DNA from 4 places in the Ruegeria sp. YKSF57 genome. Region 4 is predicted to be linked to each of the others. Evidence: riboswitches for the same ligand, from Rfam matches in the RefSeq annotation. Region 4 holds a riboswitch; each other region holds the start of a gene.
The links. Region 4 has a riboswitch for cobalamin ahead of AC2FLX_RS12895 (CbtB domain-containing protein). Riboswitches for the same ligand answer to the same signal wherever they lie in the genome.

Region 1: another riboswitch for cobalamin. It lies ahead of bluB (5,6-dimethylbenzimidazole synthase); the one in region 4 lies ahead of AC2FLX_RS12895 (CbtB domain-containing protein).
Region 2: another riboswitch for cobalamin. It lies ahead of AC2FLX_RS17385 (hypothetical protein); the one in region 4 lies ahead of AC2FLX_RS12895 (CbtB domain-containing protein).
Region 3: another riboswitch for cobalamin. It lies ahead of AC2FLX_RS13870 (ABC transporter substrate-binding protein); the one in region 4 lies ahead of AC2FLX_RS12895 (CbtB domain-containing protein).

What each region holds. Positions count from the first base shown of each region.
Region 1 is NZ_JBXWQW010000021.1:12,944-16,474, forward strand. It holds gene AC2FLX_RS10510 (aspartate-semialdehyde dehydrogenase) at 110-1,132, shown strand; cobalamin riboswitch at 1,208-1,386, shown strand; gene bluB (5,6-dimethylbenzimidazole synthase) at 1,431-2,198, shown strand; gene AC2FLX_RS10520 (carbonic anhydrase) at 2,243-2,893, opposite strand; gene AC2FLX_RS10525 (hypothetical protein) at 3,044-3,433, shown strand; gene AC2FLX_RS10530 (leucyl aminopeptidase family protein) at 3,496-3,531, shown strand, end outside.
Region 2 is NZ_JBXWQW010000045.1:20,140-23,670, reverse strand. It holds RNA gene ffs (signal recognition particle sRNA small type) at 1-83, shown strand, start outside; gene AC2FLX_RS17395 (alpha/beta hydrolase family protein) at 112-1,068, opposite strand; gene AC2FLX_RS17390 (TetR/AcrR family transcriptional regulator) at 1,047-1,622, shown strand; cobalamin riboswitch at 1,686-1,891, shown strand; gene AC2FLX_RS17385 (hypothetical protein) at 1,981-2,385, shown strand; gene AC2FLX_RS17380 (protein-tyrosine phosphatase family protein) at 2,423-2,926, opposite strand; gene AC2FLX_RS17375 (DNA polymerase III subunit gamma/tau) at 3,095-3,531, shown strand, end outside.
Region 3 is NZ_JBXWQW010000030.1:17,772-21,302, reverse strand. It holds gene AC2FLX_RS13875 (Mur ligase family protein) at 1-1,168, shown strand, start outside; cobalamin riboswitch at 1,211-1,403, shown strand; gene AC2FLX_RS13870 (ABC transporter substrate-binding protein) at 1,553-2,563, shown strand; gene AC2FLX_RS13865 (FecCD family ABC transporter permease) at 2,560-3,531, shown strand, end outside.
Region 4 is NZ_JBXWQW010000027.1:25,537-29,067, reverse strand. It holds gene AC2FLX_RS12910 (DUF1636 family protein) at 1-182, shown strand, start outside; gene AC2FLX_RS12905 (hypothetical protein) at 170-652, opposite strand; gene AC2FLX_RS12900 (CbtA family protein) at 719-1,411, opposite strand; gene AC2FLX_RS12895 (CbtB domain-containing protein) at 1,415-1,585, opposite strand; cobalamin riboswitch at 1,621-1,831, opposite strand; gene cobF (precorrin-6A synthase (deacetylating)) at 1,875-2,618, opposite strand; gene cobA (uroporphyrinogen-III C-methyltransferase) at 2,611-3,339, opposite strand; gene AC2FLX_RS12880 (cobyrinic acid a,c-diamide synthase CobB) at 3,336-3,531, opposite strand, start outside.

The DNA.
Region 1 (3,531 bases), on a different contig from region 4:
ACAGCGCCACGCCTCAAATTGACGTCAGGGACGCAAATACGCCGCCTGCCCCCTTTCTTCTGCGACAAAGGGTGCTATGAACGCGCGTCCTTAACTCAGGAGACAAGACATGGGCTATCGCGTCGTCGTCGTCGGCGCCACGGGCAACGTGGGCCGCGAAATGCTGAACATCCTGGCCGAGCGCCAGTTCCCCGTGGACGAAATTGCCGCTTTGGCAAGCCGTCGTTCGCTGGGCACCGAAGTCAGCTTTGGCGACAAGACGATCAAGACCCAGGACTTGGCCACCTTTGACTTTACCGGCTGGGACATGGCGCTGTTTGCCGTGGGTTCGGCCGCGACCAAGGATTACGCGCCCAAGGCGGCAGCGGCGGGCTGTGTCGTGATCGACAACTCGTCGCTCTATCGCTATGACCCGGACATTCCGCTGATCGTGCCGGAAGTGAACCCGCAGGCGATCCACGACTATTCCAAGAAGAATATCATCGCGAACCCCAACTGCTCGACCGCGCAGATGGTGGTTGCGCTGAAACCGCTGCATGACCGTGCCAGGATCAAGCGCGTCGTGGTGTCGACCTATCAGTCGGTGTCGGGAGCGGGCAAGGAAGGCATGGACGAGCTGTGGGATCAGACCAAGGCCGTCTACAACCCGATCACCGAGGTCGAGCCGAAGAAGTTCCAGAAGCAGATCGCCTTCAACGTCATTCCGCATATCGACGTCTTCATGGAGGATGGCTCGACCAAGGAAGAGTGGAAGATGGTCGCCGAAACCAAGAAAATCGTCGACCCCAAGATCAAGGTTACCGCGACCTGCGTCCGCGTTCCGGTCTTTGTCGGCCATTCCGAGGCGGTGAACATCGAGTTCGAGGAGTTCCTGGACGAAGACGAGGCGCGCGATATCCTGCGCGAGGCACCCGGCATCATGGTGATCGACAAGCGCGAGGCCGGTGGCTATGTCACCCCGGTGGAATGCGTCGGCGATTTCGCCACCTTCATCAGCCGCATTCGCCAGGATTCGACCATCGAGAACGGCATCAACCTGTGGTGCGTCAGCGACAACCTGCGCAAGGGCGCGGCGCTGAACGCGGTGCAGATCGCCGAGCTGCTGGGACGGGAAGTTCTGAAGAAGGGGTGAAGCTCCTTCGGATTGGGAATGTCAGGGGCGCGTAAACCGTGCCCCTTTTTCGTTGACCTGCCTGCGTGACCGAGTAATGTCCGGCCACCTTTCGGTGCCCGCCCGTGCGGGAGAATCGGGAACGCGGTGCAAACCCGCGACGTGCCCAACGCTGTAAGGGGGACTGTGCGGACATGAACCACTGGCCTTGGCCGGGAAGGGGTTCGCGCGGGAAGATCCCGAGTCAGAAGACCGGCCGGAAGGGATGGCGCAGCCTGCGTGGACGGCGGGCGGCGCGGGACCATCCAAGGGGACTCCGATGGCCATTACCACCGAACCGGCGCTGATGGCGCCCGACGCCTTTGACAAGGCGAGCCGCGAAGCGGTTTATCGAACTATCCTCAACCGCCGCGACACTCGCGGGGATTTCCTGCCGGACGCGATACCCGAAGACCGGTTGAGCCGTGTCCTTTTGGCGGCGCATCACGCGCCATCGGTGGGATTCATGCAGCCGTGGGATTTCCTGATCCTGCAGGACCGTGATATGCGCCGGCAGGTGCATGAGCTGTTTGCCAAGGCCCATGCTGAGGCCGCGCTGATGTTCCCGGTCGAGCAGCGCGACACTTATCGCAAGCTCAAGCTGGAAGGTATCCTCGAGGCGCCGATCAACATCTGCATCACTTGCGACCGCAGCCGCTCCGGGCCGGTGGTGATCGGTCGCACTCATATACCGGTGATGGACATGTTCTCGTCGGTCTGTGCGGTACAGAATTTCTGGCTGGCGGCACGAGCCGAGGGGCTGGGGGTGGGCTGGGTGTCGATCCTTGACAATGGCGCGCTGAAAGAGGTGCTGAACCTGCCTGCCGAGGTTGTACCCGTCGCATATCTTTGTGTCGGGCTGGTCCGTGGTTTTCACGACAGGCCGGAACTTGAAAAGGCCGGTTGGCTGCCGCGCCGCGCGATCACCGACCACGTGCACTTTGGTCAATGGGGGCAAACCGGCGGTGATGCAAAGCTGACCGGGCGCTTGCGCGCGGACCAGGCATCAATCGCAGACGGAACGTTCCTGTCGCGGCGGCTGGGCTGATTTCCAGAAGCGGTTCGGGCGCCGAAGGTCGGCGCCCGGGTCACTCAGACCGGTTCGAACTTTCCTTTCGCAGGATCATAGCTCTGCAATCCGCCTGCGCCGATGTCGGTCCACAGGCCGTGAATGCTGAGGCTTTTGGCCTCGACGGCGGAGGCGACGAACGGGAAGGTCATCAGGTTTTCCAGCGAGGCCACCACGGCCTGTTTCTCGAACTGGCGGGCCTGTTCGATGTTGTCCTTGAGATCGGCAACCAGATCGTATTTCGGTTTCAGGATATCCATCCAGCGCCCGACGAAGCTTTCCTTGGCCTCAAGCTGTGGCGCCTGCCCCTTGCACATGTCGATACAGCCCTGAACGCCACCGCATTGCGAATGGCCCAGCACGATCAGATGCGCGACCTTCAGCGCGGTGACCGCATATTCGATGGCCGCGCTGGTGCCGTGGTGATCGCCATCGGGCGCATAGGGCGGTACCAGATTGGCAATGTTGCGGTGGATAAAGAATTCGCCCTGATCGGCGCCGAAGATAGATGTGACGTGCACCCGGCTGTCGCAGCAGGAGATCACCATGGCGCGCGGATGCTGCCCTTCGTTGGCCAATGTGCGGTACCAGGCCTCGTTCTCGGCATAGGTCGTGGCTTTCCAGCCATGGTAGCGCTTGACCAGATAATTCGGCAGAGGTTTAGCGAAGTCCATTCCAGTAAATCCCCAAGGTTTTCTGTGCTGCAGCGTGATCTAATCCGAATTGAAACAAAATTCGAGACATTATCCACTTTTGCCGAAACCTTTTGCCAACCACTGTGGCGCGAGGATGCGACCGTGCCGTGGGGGTGCGACTTTATTGGGGTGAACGTGGTGGAGAAAGTGATCACACTCGTTCAGAGGGAAACCGTGCGACTGGATCCGGACCCTCTGGGAAATCTTTACGATCAGCTGGGCGATTCGGGCGCCGAGGATGTGGTATGCCGCGCCATCGAAGAGCTGGCCCTGCGGCTGTCGCGATGCGAACTCATGTGGCGACAACGGGATTGGCTGGGTCTGCGCAAGGCCGCACGCTCGCTGGTGGCGATTGCCGAACAGGTCGGCATGACGGCGCTGACCCGCGTGGCGGGAGATGTGTCAGACGCCGTGGATGCCGGAGACCACGTCGCCGCCAGCGCCACCCTGTTCCGCCTGATCCGGGTCGGCGAGCAGTCGTTGGTTGCGGTTTGGGACCAACGGCATCTTTCGATCTGAAATGGCTTGCAGGTGCCCCGGCGCAAGGTAGTCTGGCCGCACCTCAACCAAGCGAGCCGTTCATGCCCCTGTCTTTTGCCCCTCCCTCCGACCACGCC
Region 2 (3,531 bases), on a different contig from region 4:
GCGAGCGCCTCGCCAACCTGGTCAGGTCCGGAAGGAAGCAGCCACAACGAGTCCCGCTTGGGTCGATGTCCAACCTCTCACTTTCCCACTAATCATCTAGCGTAGACCAACCTAATCGGCGATGAGTGCGGGCCACACAACGGCATTCTTACGCGCAAACGCGCCCAGATGGCCAATTTGCTTCACTCCAAAATCCTGAGGCGTCAATTCACGCCGTCGCGCATCTTGCCCATAAAGTTCGGCCAATCGCCAAACGCATTTGGGCGGGATCACCTGATCGTCCGAAAACGCAATCATATCCACTGATGCGCCACTTCTTTTCCAGTCGGGTTTCGGTAAGGTCGTTCCGGCATCAGGCAGATAGCTTTTTGCGGATATGCACCATTTTCGCCATTGCCAATAGACCGGAGCAGGTAGATCTGCTCCGAACCCAACAAGACGCCCAGGCAAATACCCCAAACTCTTAACCAGCAGCGGAACATGCCCGAACCAAAACATTCTGGCGAGCGCTTGATAAGGCCAAGGGTGATCGCGATGTTGTACCAGCCCTGAACAGACACAGATCATTCTGTCGATTTCTTCGATGCCAGGCTGCAAAGGACCGAGCATCCCGCCAATCGAATGCCCGATGACCCAAAGCTTTGAATTTGGGAACCGACGACGCATTTCCGTCCGAGCCGCGGGCATGTCGACCAATGCCCAATCGGTCATGGATGACTTGGATTTCTTTAGGTTGCCGGTCAAAGAGTGGCCGAAATCCCGGTAATCGTACGTCAGACAAGCAATTCCGCGTTCTAAGGCCAGCCACGATGCGAAATGTCTGTAGTAGTCCCTCGGAACACCGGTCGCCCCATTGAGCACGACCGTAACTTCTGGCTTTTCTTTCGCATGAAAGAGGCGGGCAGACAGTTGGTAGTCGCCCGAGTGAATAAGAAGGTCTTCAGCTGACACCTGGTCCTGCATATTTAACTCCGCGCCCCCTAGACCGGTCGGTCTAGTCCTGATCTCTGGACCAATTGGTCCAGTGCTGTCAATAATCCACGCAAATGACTGAACGTCCTTTGCCAACAAAAGAGCGCCTGATTCGGGCTGCGGCCGACCTTTTCCAGAGGTCGGGCTATCACGGGGTCGGGCTGAACGAAGTTCTTTCCGTGGCTGACGCACCCAAAGGATCGCTGTATCACCATTTCCCGAATGGAAAGGCCGATCTGGCGCTTGCGGCCGCTACTTGGGCGTCCGATGCGATGCTTGGTCTTATTGCCGCGTCATTTGAGCCTGCGGAAGATTTCCAGTCCGGGGCCACAACTCTTTGCAACAAGATAGCGAAACTTTTCGACAAATCAGGTCAGTGGGATACCTGCCCGATTTCCGCTACTTTGTTCGAAGGGCCGGACAACAATATATTCCGCAACCATGCCTATCACTTGTACGAGGGTTGGATAACCGAAGTCGCACATCACGCAAGGCGACTTGGAGTGGCCGAGCCAGAATTCGCGGCAGATACTGTGTTCATACTGCTCCAGGGCGGGTGGCAGTTGGCCCGGGCAAGGCGATCTTCGGAGACCCTAAGAAACGTGCCTTGCCGCTTGAGCAAGATGTCGACGTCTAAACAAATTCAGTAAACCCGCCCGGCGCGACAAAGGTGCTTGAACCGCAGGATTCGTCTTGACCCAAAATTGTGCGCCCGCTAGCGATTAGGCGATGGTTTCCGGCCGCGTTCACGGTTGGAATGAAAAGGGAACACGGTACGGTTCTTCCAGAACCAATTCCGCGACTGCCCCCGCAACTGTAGGCGGCGAGCGAAGCCGAAATGCCACTGGTCCAAGGGCTGGGAAGGTCGGCAAAGCAGCGACCCGCAAGTCAGGAGACCTGCCATCGGAACTGAAACTCGAACTCGGGCGGGGTGTCCGGGACAGGGTCCGATAGCTGCTTGCTGTCCTTCCCGTCCGTTGTCCTCGTCACCAGCGCGGAGGGCGCGACATGATTTGGAAAACCGACAAGCACCTGTTCACGGCAACAGTGTGCCAGAAAACCGGTAAACCCTGCCCGGCATTGGCGCAAATGGGTAAAAAACTGGCACAGGCGATATCTGCGGCAAAGCCATTGACTGCAGATGACTTCGAGATCGACGGAAGCTGCGCACTTGAACATTGTGCCACTGGGTGCGATGCCAGATTCCGCGCCGATCATTCTCGCATTCGAGTATTCTGCGGTGTGAATGACGAGGCGGATAGCGAACGCCTGAACCAGATTGAAGACGCTCTATTGAACTCTTCTCGGACCGTTTTTCCCTCGGGTTGGATCAAGCAGATGCCCTGCGCGTTCCTCGAAGCAGTTCCGCAGGGCAACCGGGCGGCAGAAACCGCCTGCCACGCGCCACTTTGAAAGAACGCCAACGCAAAAAATAGCCCTCAGCCCGGCCTCAGGGCCGGTCTGCCACCATCTGCCCTTTCAGCGCCCAATCCATTTGGGGTTCGGTTTCGACGGCGCAGGGGCGAATGGCGCGTAGCCGTTTCAGCGCATCCGAAGGTCGTTCACCACATTCGACCATCAACCTCAGCGCAGCCATTCCCGATCTTCCGCAACCGCCACGACAGTGGATCAAAATCCGACCACCGCCCGCAAGTGCCTGCCGCGCAGACGCACTGGTCTCGGCCCATTTCGCCTGGACATGACTGGGCGGGATACCAAAATCTTCGATCGGCAAATGGACCCATCGGCAGGCGCGCGCCTGAATATCCAAGCCGAAACTGCGCGCGCCGTCTTGGATCATTTCGACCTCTGTCGTCATCGAAATCACTAGGCCCGGTTTCCAGTCGGCAATGGTGTCGAGGTCAGAAGGATAGTCTCCGCTCCGGCCCGGCATCTGGCAGATAGCCAATGTGCCTCCGCCCACCTGCAGCCCAAATATCACCAGTTGTGACACGATTAGCTCCCACACAACCAACACGCTGAAATCTGCATTCTCCAATCGATGCCTGAGTGTTTTACCCCGGCTTGCAAGCAATCCAAACCAAAATCGGACCTGCTGCTGTGGACGCGGGCATCGCGGCACACTACGCTGCGGTTTTAAGACGAATCCGGCAGAGCAGACATGACCGACACCGCACCCGCACCCTATCAGGTTCTTGCCCGAAAATATCGCCCCGAAACCTTTGCCGATCTGGTCGGTCAGGATTCGATGGTGCGGACACTAAGAAACGCCTTTGAAGCAGACCGGATTGCGCAGGCTTTTATCATGACCGGCATTCGCGGGACGGGTAAAACCACTACCGCACGGATCATCGCCAAGGGCATGAACTGCATCGGGCCGGATGGAAACGGAAAGCCGACAACTGAACCTTGCGGTCAGTGCGAGCATTGCGTTGCGATCATGGAAGGCCGTCATGTAGACGTGATGGAGATGGATGCAGCAAGCCGGACCGGTGTTGGCGACATTCGCGAGATCATCGACAGCGTCCGCTACCGCGCTGCCAGCGCGCGGTATAAGATTTACATTATCGACGAGGTTCACATGTTGTCGACCAGCGC
Region 3 (3,531 bases), on a different contig from region 4:
GCACAACATTCCCGTCGCTTTCATCACCGGCACCAACGGCAAGACCACGACGACCCGTCTGCTGGAGGCGATTGCCCGTACGTCGGGCCAGGTGGCGGGGCTGACCTCGACCGAGTTCGTGCGGGTGGGGGACGATATCCTGGACCGGGGCGACTATTCCGGGCCGGGCGGTGCACGGATGCTGTTGCGGGACCGTCGGCTTGAGATCGCCTGTCTTGAGGTGGCGCGCGGCGGCATCCTGCGCCGGGGGCTGCCGACCCGCGCGGCCTCGGCCGCGGTGGTGACGAATGTGGCCAACGATCATCTGGGCCAGTACGGCGTCAACACGGTGCCGGAACTGGCGCAGGCGAAGTTTGCCGTGCGCCGCGCGTTGAAGAAGGGCGGTGTTCTGGTCCTGAACGCGGATGATCCCTTTGTGCGGGACGAGGCGGAAACCACGCCGGGTGTGATCTGGTGGTTCTCGCTGGACCCGGAAAACGATCTTATCCGCCGCGCCCGCGAGCGGGGAGAGTGCTGTTCGTTCCTGCGTGGAGAAGAGATCGTGTTCTTCGATGGGCAGGCCGAGCAGGTCATTCAATCGGTTCGCGATGTGCCGCTGACCATGGGGGGTGCGGCGCGCTATAACATCCTGAACGCGATGGCGGCGCTGTGCCTTGCGCGTGCGATGGAGATCCCGGTTGAGGCCATTCGCGCCGGGCTGGCCGGGTTCAGGCCCGATGCCCGTGACAATCCGGGCCGGTGCAACGAGTTCGCCTTTAACGGCGCGCGGGTGTTTGTCGATTTTGCCCACAATCCACATTCGATTGCGGCCGTGTGCGAGGCGCTGGGCGGGCTGTCGGCAAAGCGGCGCTTCATCGTGCTGAGCCATGCGGGCGATCGGTCGGACCAGGATATCCGGGAGGTCACCAGAACGGCGCTGGGGTTTCAACCGGATGTGGTGGTCGCTGCCGAGTTGGAAGGGTATCTGCGGGGGCGTGAGCTGGGCGAGATTCCGGCGCTGATCCGGCAGACCGCCACGGAATGCGGGCTGCGGGAGGATCAGGTTCTGCGCGCGGCCTCGCCGGTCGAGGCCAGCAGGATGATCCTGGATCGGGTCGAGCCCGGTGATCTGGCGCTGTTGCTGGTTCTGTCAGAGCGCGATGCGGTGCTGAACCTTTTGCAGAGCTAGCCCGGGCGCGCGCAGAATTTTCTTGCCGCACCGTAAGGATTGCACTAAGCGCGCGGTACCGGTCCCGCAAGGGCTAAGAGGGAATCCGAGGTGCCGCGCGGCATCAACCGGAACTGCCCCCGCAACTGTAGGCGGCGAGCGCTGTCCGTTCGTGTCACTGGGCCTTTCAGGTCTGGGAAGACAGGACAGGCGACGACCCGTCAGTCAGGAGACCTGCCGGTAAAAACCGAAACACACCGGACGGGGTTGTCCGGGGAGGTTGCCAAAGGATCCTGCCGGGGGCCGTGCGCCGCCCTGCACCGACAGAAGACGAAATGCGTCTGTCGCTTTGGTCAATGCCCTTTCACCCGTTCTCCGGTCATTGACATATGGAGATCGATCATCATGGTTTTGCGTACCGGCCTTGTGGGCCTTTCCCTGTCTCTGTCGGCGGCAAGTGTGGCCGCCAGCGAAAGTTTTCCGCTGACCATCGAAAACTGCGGCCATTCGGTGACGTTCGAGGCGCCAGTGGCGTCGGCGGTCACGGTCGGTCAGGCCGCGACCGAGGTGCTTTATGCGCTGGGGCTGGGCGAGCAGGTTCTGGGAACCTCGGTCTGGTTCAACGAGGTTCTGCCCGAGTTTGCCGAGGTGAACGCCAAGGTGGAGCGTCTGGCCGACAACGACCCCAGCTTTGAAAGCGTGGTTGCCAGGCGGCCCGGTCTGGTGGCGGCGCAATATGAATGGCATGTCGGCCCCGAAGGCATCGTTGCCACGCGAGAACAGTTTCGCGAACTGGGCATTCCGACCTATGTGATGCCTGCCGATTGCGTCGGCAAGGACAACTCGGTCGGCAGCGACGGGACGCGGATCGAGATGTTCTCGACCGATACGCTGTATCAGGGGATCGAGGAACTGGCCGCTGTCTTTGGGGCGTCCGAGAAGGGTGCGGAACTGGTGGCGGACTACAGGGCGCGCGAGGCCGCAGCCATTGCCAGGGCGAAGGCGGTGGAACTTGACGACGTGTCCGCCGTGTTCTGGTTCTCGTCCCCGGAGATGGAAAGCGATCCGTTCGTGGCCGGGCAGAAAGGCGCGCCGGGATATATGATGAACGCGCTGGGCATCCGCAACGTCATCGAAACGGATGAGGAATGGCCGACGGTGGGCTGGGAAACCATTGCCAAGGCCAATCCGACTGTCATCGTGATCGCCAAGATGGACCGTCGCCGCTTTGCCGCCGATGACTATGAGAAAAAGCTGGAGTTTCTGCGCAACGACCCGGTGGCCAGCCGGATGGATGCGGTCAGGAACGACCGCATCGTCATCATGGACGCGCAGGCCATGGATGCCACCATACGCGCAATTCCGGCGCTGGAGGATCTGGCCGAGGAGTTGAGCAGCGGCGGTAACAGCCAGTGAGCGAGATCGCCGCAATCGCCCGGCATGTACTGGGGGCCGTGTGCCTTGCCGTGCCGGTGCTGGTTGCGGCGGTTCTGGCGGGCGCGATGATCGGGGAAACCGCGCTTGCGCCCGAGCTTGTGTTTTCAGTGCTGGCCAACAAGCTGGCCGGGGCGGGTCTGGCCGTCGATCCGATCGATCAGGGGATCGTGTGGAGTTACCGGTTGCCACGGGCGCTGGTCGCCGCGGCCTGCGGCGCGGGACTGGCCGTGGCGGGTGTGGTGCTGCAGGCGCTGCTGCGCAACGCGCTGGCCGATCCGTATATTCTGGGCATCTCTGCCGGGGCCTCGACCGGGGCGGTGGCGGTGACCATCGCCGGATTGGGCGGCGGCGCGTTGTCGCTGTCCTTTGGCGCGTTCAACGGTGCGCTGCTGGCTTTTGGGTTCGTTGCCATCCTGGCCCGTGCGGCGGGTGCGGGTGGCGGACGGGCGGCAACGGCGCAGATCGTTCTGGCGGGGATTGCGGGATCGCAGCTGTTCAACGCGATGACGGCCTTCATCATCGCCAAATCCGCCAATGCCGATCAGGCGCGCGGAATCATGTTCTGGCTGATGGGCAACCTGAGCGGGGTGCGCTGGCCGGATGTGTATCTTGCGATACCTGTGGCTTTTGCCGGCTGGCTGATCTGCCGTTTTCACGCCCGCGCGCTGGATGCCTTTACCTTTGGCTCGGATTCCGCGGCGTCGCTGGGCATACCCGTCCGGCGGGTGCAGGCGGTGCTGATCCTTGCCACCGCGCTGACGACGGCGGTCATGGTATCGATCGTGGGGTCCATCGGCTTTGTCGGGCTGGTGATCCCGCATGCCGCGCGATTTCTGGTGGGGCCGGGGCATCGCCGCCTGATCCCGACCGCCGCCCTGATCGGTGCCGTGTTCCTGATTGGAGCGGATATCGTGTCGCGCATCATCATCACCGGTCAGGTCCTGCCC
Region 4 (3,531 bases):
AGGGGCAGGGACTGGCCTCGTATGTCTTTTCCGACCTTGATCCGGTCAAGGATGCTGACGACATCGCCGCCACTTGCCAGACTTATCTGGACAGCGCCTCGGGCTGGATCGAAGACGCCCGACCATGCGGGCGGCTTCGCCTGTGCCTGCGCGCGCGGATACCGGCGATTCAGTCGACCTGAACCGCGACCGAGGCGGCGACGGGCACGTCATCCACGGTCAGCTGGCTGTGATCGTTGGCGTTCAGAGAGACTTCGATCTCGACTTCGCCTTTGGGCAATTCGTCGATATGCATCCACTCGCCATAAAGACGCGCCAGCTTGGCACCATTGACATAGACATGCGCATGGCCTTCGCCCGGCCTGTCCGCCAGCGAGGCATTTTCCGGGGAAAAGCGGAAATTCCGCGGAATGACATGCAGATTCCAACCGGCCATCGGATCTTTGGCAAGCATGACCTCAAGGCCCGGTGCGTCCGCGCCCGATGAAAAATTTACGGTTGTGGCATGATCATGTGAACCGGCTTCGCCGTGTTGGGCCGGGTCGCCGTGATCGTGGCCTTCAAATGTCACGCCATAACCCGCCGCCGTCACGAAACCTGCGCCAGCGCCAAAGATCAGGCCGATGCCGAAAAGTGCGAGAGATCGGAACATCTCGTATCCTTTTGATATAAATAATCCCGCCGGGCGTCTGGCCCGGCGGGATGCATCAGCAAACGATTACGCGTTGGCTTCGGCGCGTTTTCCTTCGGCCTGCCAGAAATATCCGGCAAACGTGCCCACCAGAACCCAGGCGGCCATACCGACACCAAAGGCGCGCGCCGCGAACAGGGCGCCCAGTTCGGTCGGAACCGGGCCGGTAAAGCTGTCGGGTTCGGGGGCTCCGATCAGGTGCGGCGCCAAAAGCAGCACGGTCGCGATCAGGTAGCTGATCAGATTGCCACCGAACGCGATCAGCCACATGGCGACACCTGCCGCTGCCACGGTTCCGGTCCACCAGATCTGGCGCGCGGTGATGTCGGAATAGGCCACACCGGGCACCTCAGGCGCCAAGGACAGTCCGGGCGCGAAGTGGAAAGTGATGAAGCCCGCCAACCCCCACAGGATGCCGGTGCGGGCATTGACCTCATGGCCCATCCGTTCTGCCATCGACATCAGGGCCACCAGCACCAGCGCATAGCCGGAATAGGTCAGCATGGTGAACACGATGCTCAGCCCATCGCGCATCAGGTCGAACCCCGGCAGATCCGGATGTGCCGAAACGGCGGCTGCTCCGAAATGCACCAATTCGCCGGACTCGTAGAGTTCAGCGTGAAGCAGGACGGGCTGCACAAATACGAGCTGCAGCAGGGCGGTGATCAGCCCTGCTGCAGCGCCAGCGAACAACGCGCTGGTCAGAATGCGACTGAACATGGGTCAGTGGCAGGGGAAGCCGGTTGAGTGGCGCACATCATGAGCGGCGTCGTGCAGGGCGGACGCCTGAACATGGCCGGTCAGGGTGATGATCCCCAGACCCAGAACAACAGCAAACAGAGCCGGAAGGAAGGCCGAACCGGCAGCAGATGCCTTGAGCGTTTTGGTCGTCATTTTAGTCCTCCTGAGCCGCCGCACCCGACGGCCGGTGTTTCGTTTCTTGCCTGGCAGGTCTCCTGGCTTGCGGGTCGGTGCCTCTGTTCGCCTTCCCCCCGGGACAGTTCCGGGAGTGGCTGGTTGAACAGAAGCTCACCGCTTACAGTCGCGGGGGCGGCTTTGGATTTGACCACCGGGATGGCCGCACCAAATTCCCTCTTAGCACCGGAATTCTCCGGCAGGACCAGACCCTTTCATTTAGCCGCGATGCAGTCGTTCGCGCAATTCCCATTTGCGACCCATTCGGTCATTTTTCGCGCCTGCGCAGCAAATAGATGTCCATGATCCAGCCATGATCGGCGCGTGCCCGGGCACGGGTTTCAAGAATCTTGTCCGCAACGTCCGCCAGAGGGCCTTTGACCAGGATTTCTTCCTTCATGCCCACATACGCGCCCCACCAAATGTCGAACGCCATCATATCAAGGCTTTGAAACGAGCATTCGCCGTCCAGCATGACCGCAACCTTGTCGGCACCGTCAGGCCAGCCCTCGTCCCGGAAGCGGCGGCCGGTCGTGACGACATAGGGCGCGCCGATGTCGTTGATCGGAATCGCATGGGCGGCCGTCAGTGCCTGCAGCGCGGTGATGCCGGGAATCACCCGTGTGACCGGCTGCGGGTCCAGCCGCGACGCAATTCGCAGCGAACTGTCATAAAGCGATGGATCACCCCAGATCAGCAGCGCCACCTGCCGGGCCTGCGGAAACCCGGCGATCGTCTCCTGCCAGCGCAGGGCGATAGCGTCATGCCATTCGTCCACGCCGCGTAAATAGCCGTTATCGGCGCGGCGCCTGGGGATATCGAAATAGGCGATCTGAGGTGCCGCGTCCGCCACTTGCGCGATGATCTCCTCCCGCAGTCCAGCCAGATCGGCCTTGTTCTCGCCCTTGCGGGGGATCAGGATCAGGTCCGCCGCCCGTATCGCGTTTGCCCCCTGGAACGTGACGTGATCGGGATTGCCGGTGCCGATACCGATCAGGTTCAGCTCATACATCCCCGAACTCCGCCAACGGGCCGTAAAGGATCAGGGCGGGGGCGGTGCCGACCTCTGATTTCAGTTGCTCCGCCAATGCTCCGATCGTTGCGCGTTGCAGTTTCTGGTCCGGCGTCGACACGGATTCGGCCATCAGCGCCGGGGTGTCGAGCGGCAGCCCGTGGTCATTCAGAGCCTCGACCAGCAATGGAAACGTGCGCTTGCCCATGAAAACGACGGTGGTCGCGCCAGCATCGGCCAAGGCAGGTAAATTCAGATCCTGAGGCAGCTTGCCGCTGACATCATGGCCGGTGACGAACTGCACCCGCCGTGCCGTCAGCCTGCGGGTCAGCGGAATGCCCGCCGCCGCCGCCGCCGCGATGGCCGACGGGATGCCGGGAATGATCTCATAGTCGATACCGGCCTCGCGCAGGGCGACGATTTCCTCCTCCAACCGACCGAACAGACCACCATCACCGGATTTCAGCCGTACGACACGCTGTCCGGTCTGGGCATAATCGACCAGCAGACGGCTGACATGGTCCTGCTTGGGCGAGGGGCGACCGGCGCGTTTGCCGACACCGACCAGATCGGCATCCTCGCGCGCGTGTGTCAGGATCGGACCGCTGCTCAGATCATCGAACAGCACCGCGTCGGCCTTGCCGAGCCGGTCCACCGCCTTGAGCGTCAAAAGTTCCGGATCGCCGGGACCGGAGCCGATGAAAGAGACAAAGCCGCTCATGTCGAAGCCTCCGCAATCAGGTGGAAAAAGGTGCCGGTAACGTTGCCGCGTACCGAGCCGGTTTGAGGGCCTTCGACCCCTTCAGCGTCAAAGACCTGCGCCAGCGGCGCGTCCGGTTGGTCGACAATCGACGAATAGTGAAACTCGTGCCCGCGCAACATTGCGCCCGCGCCATGTCCGGGTATCGGCGCA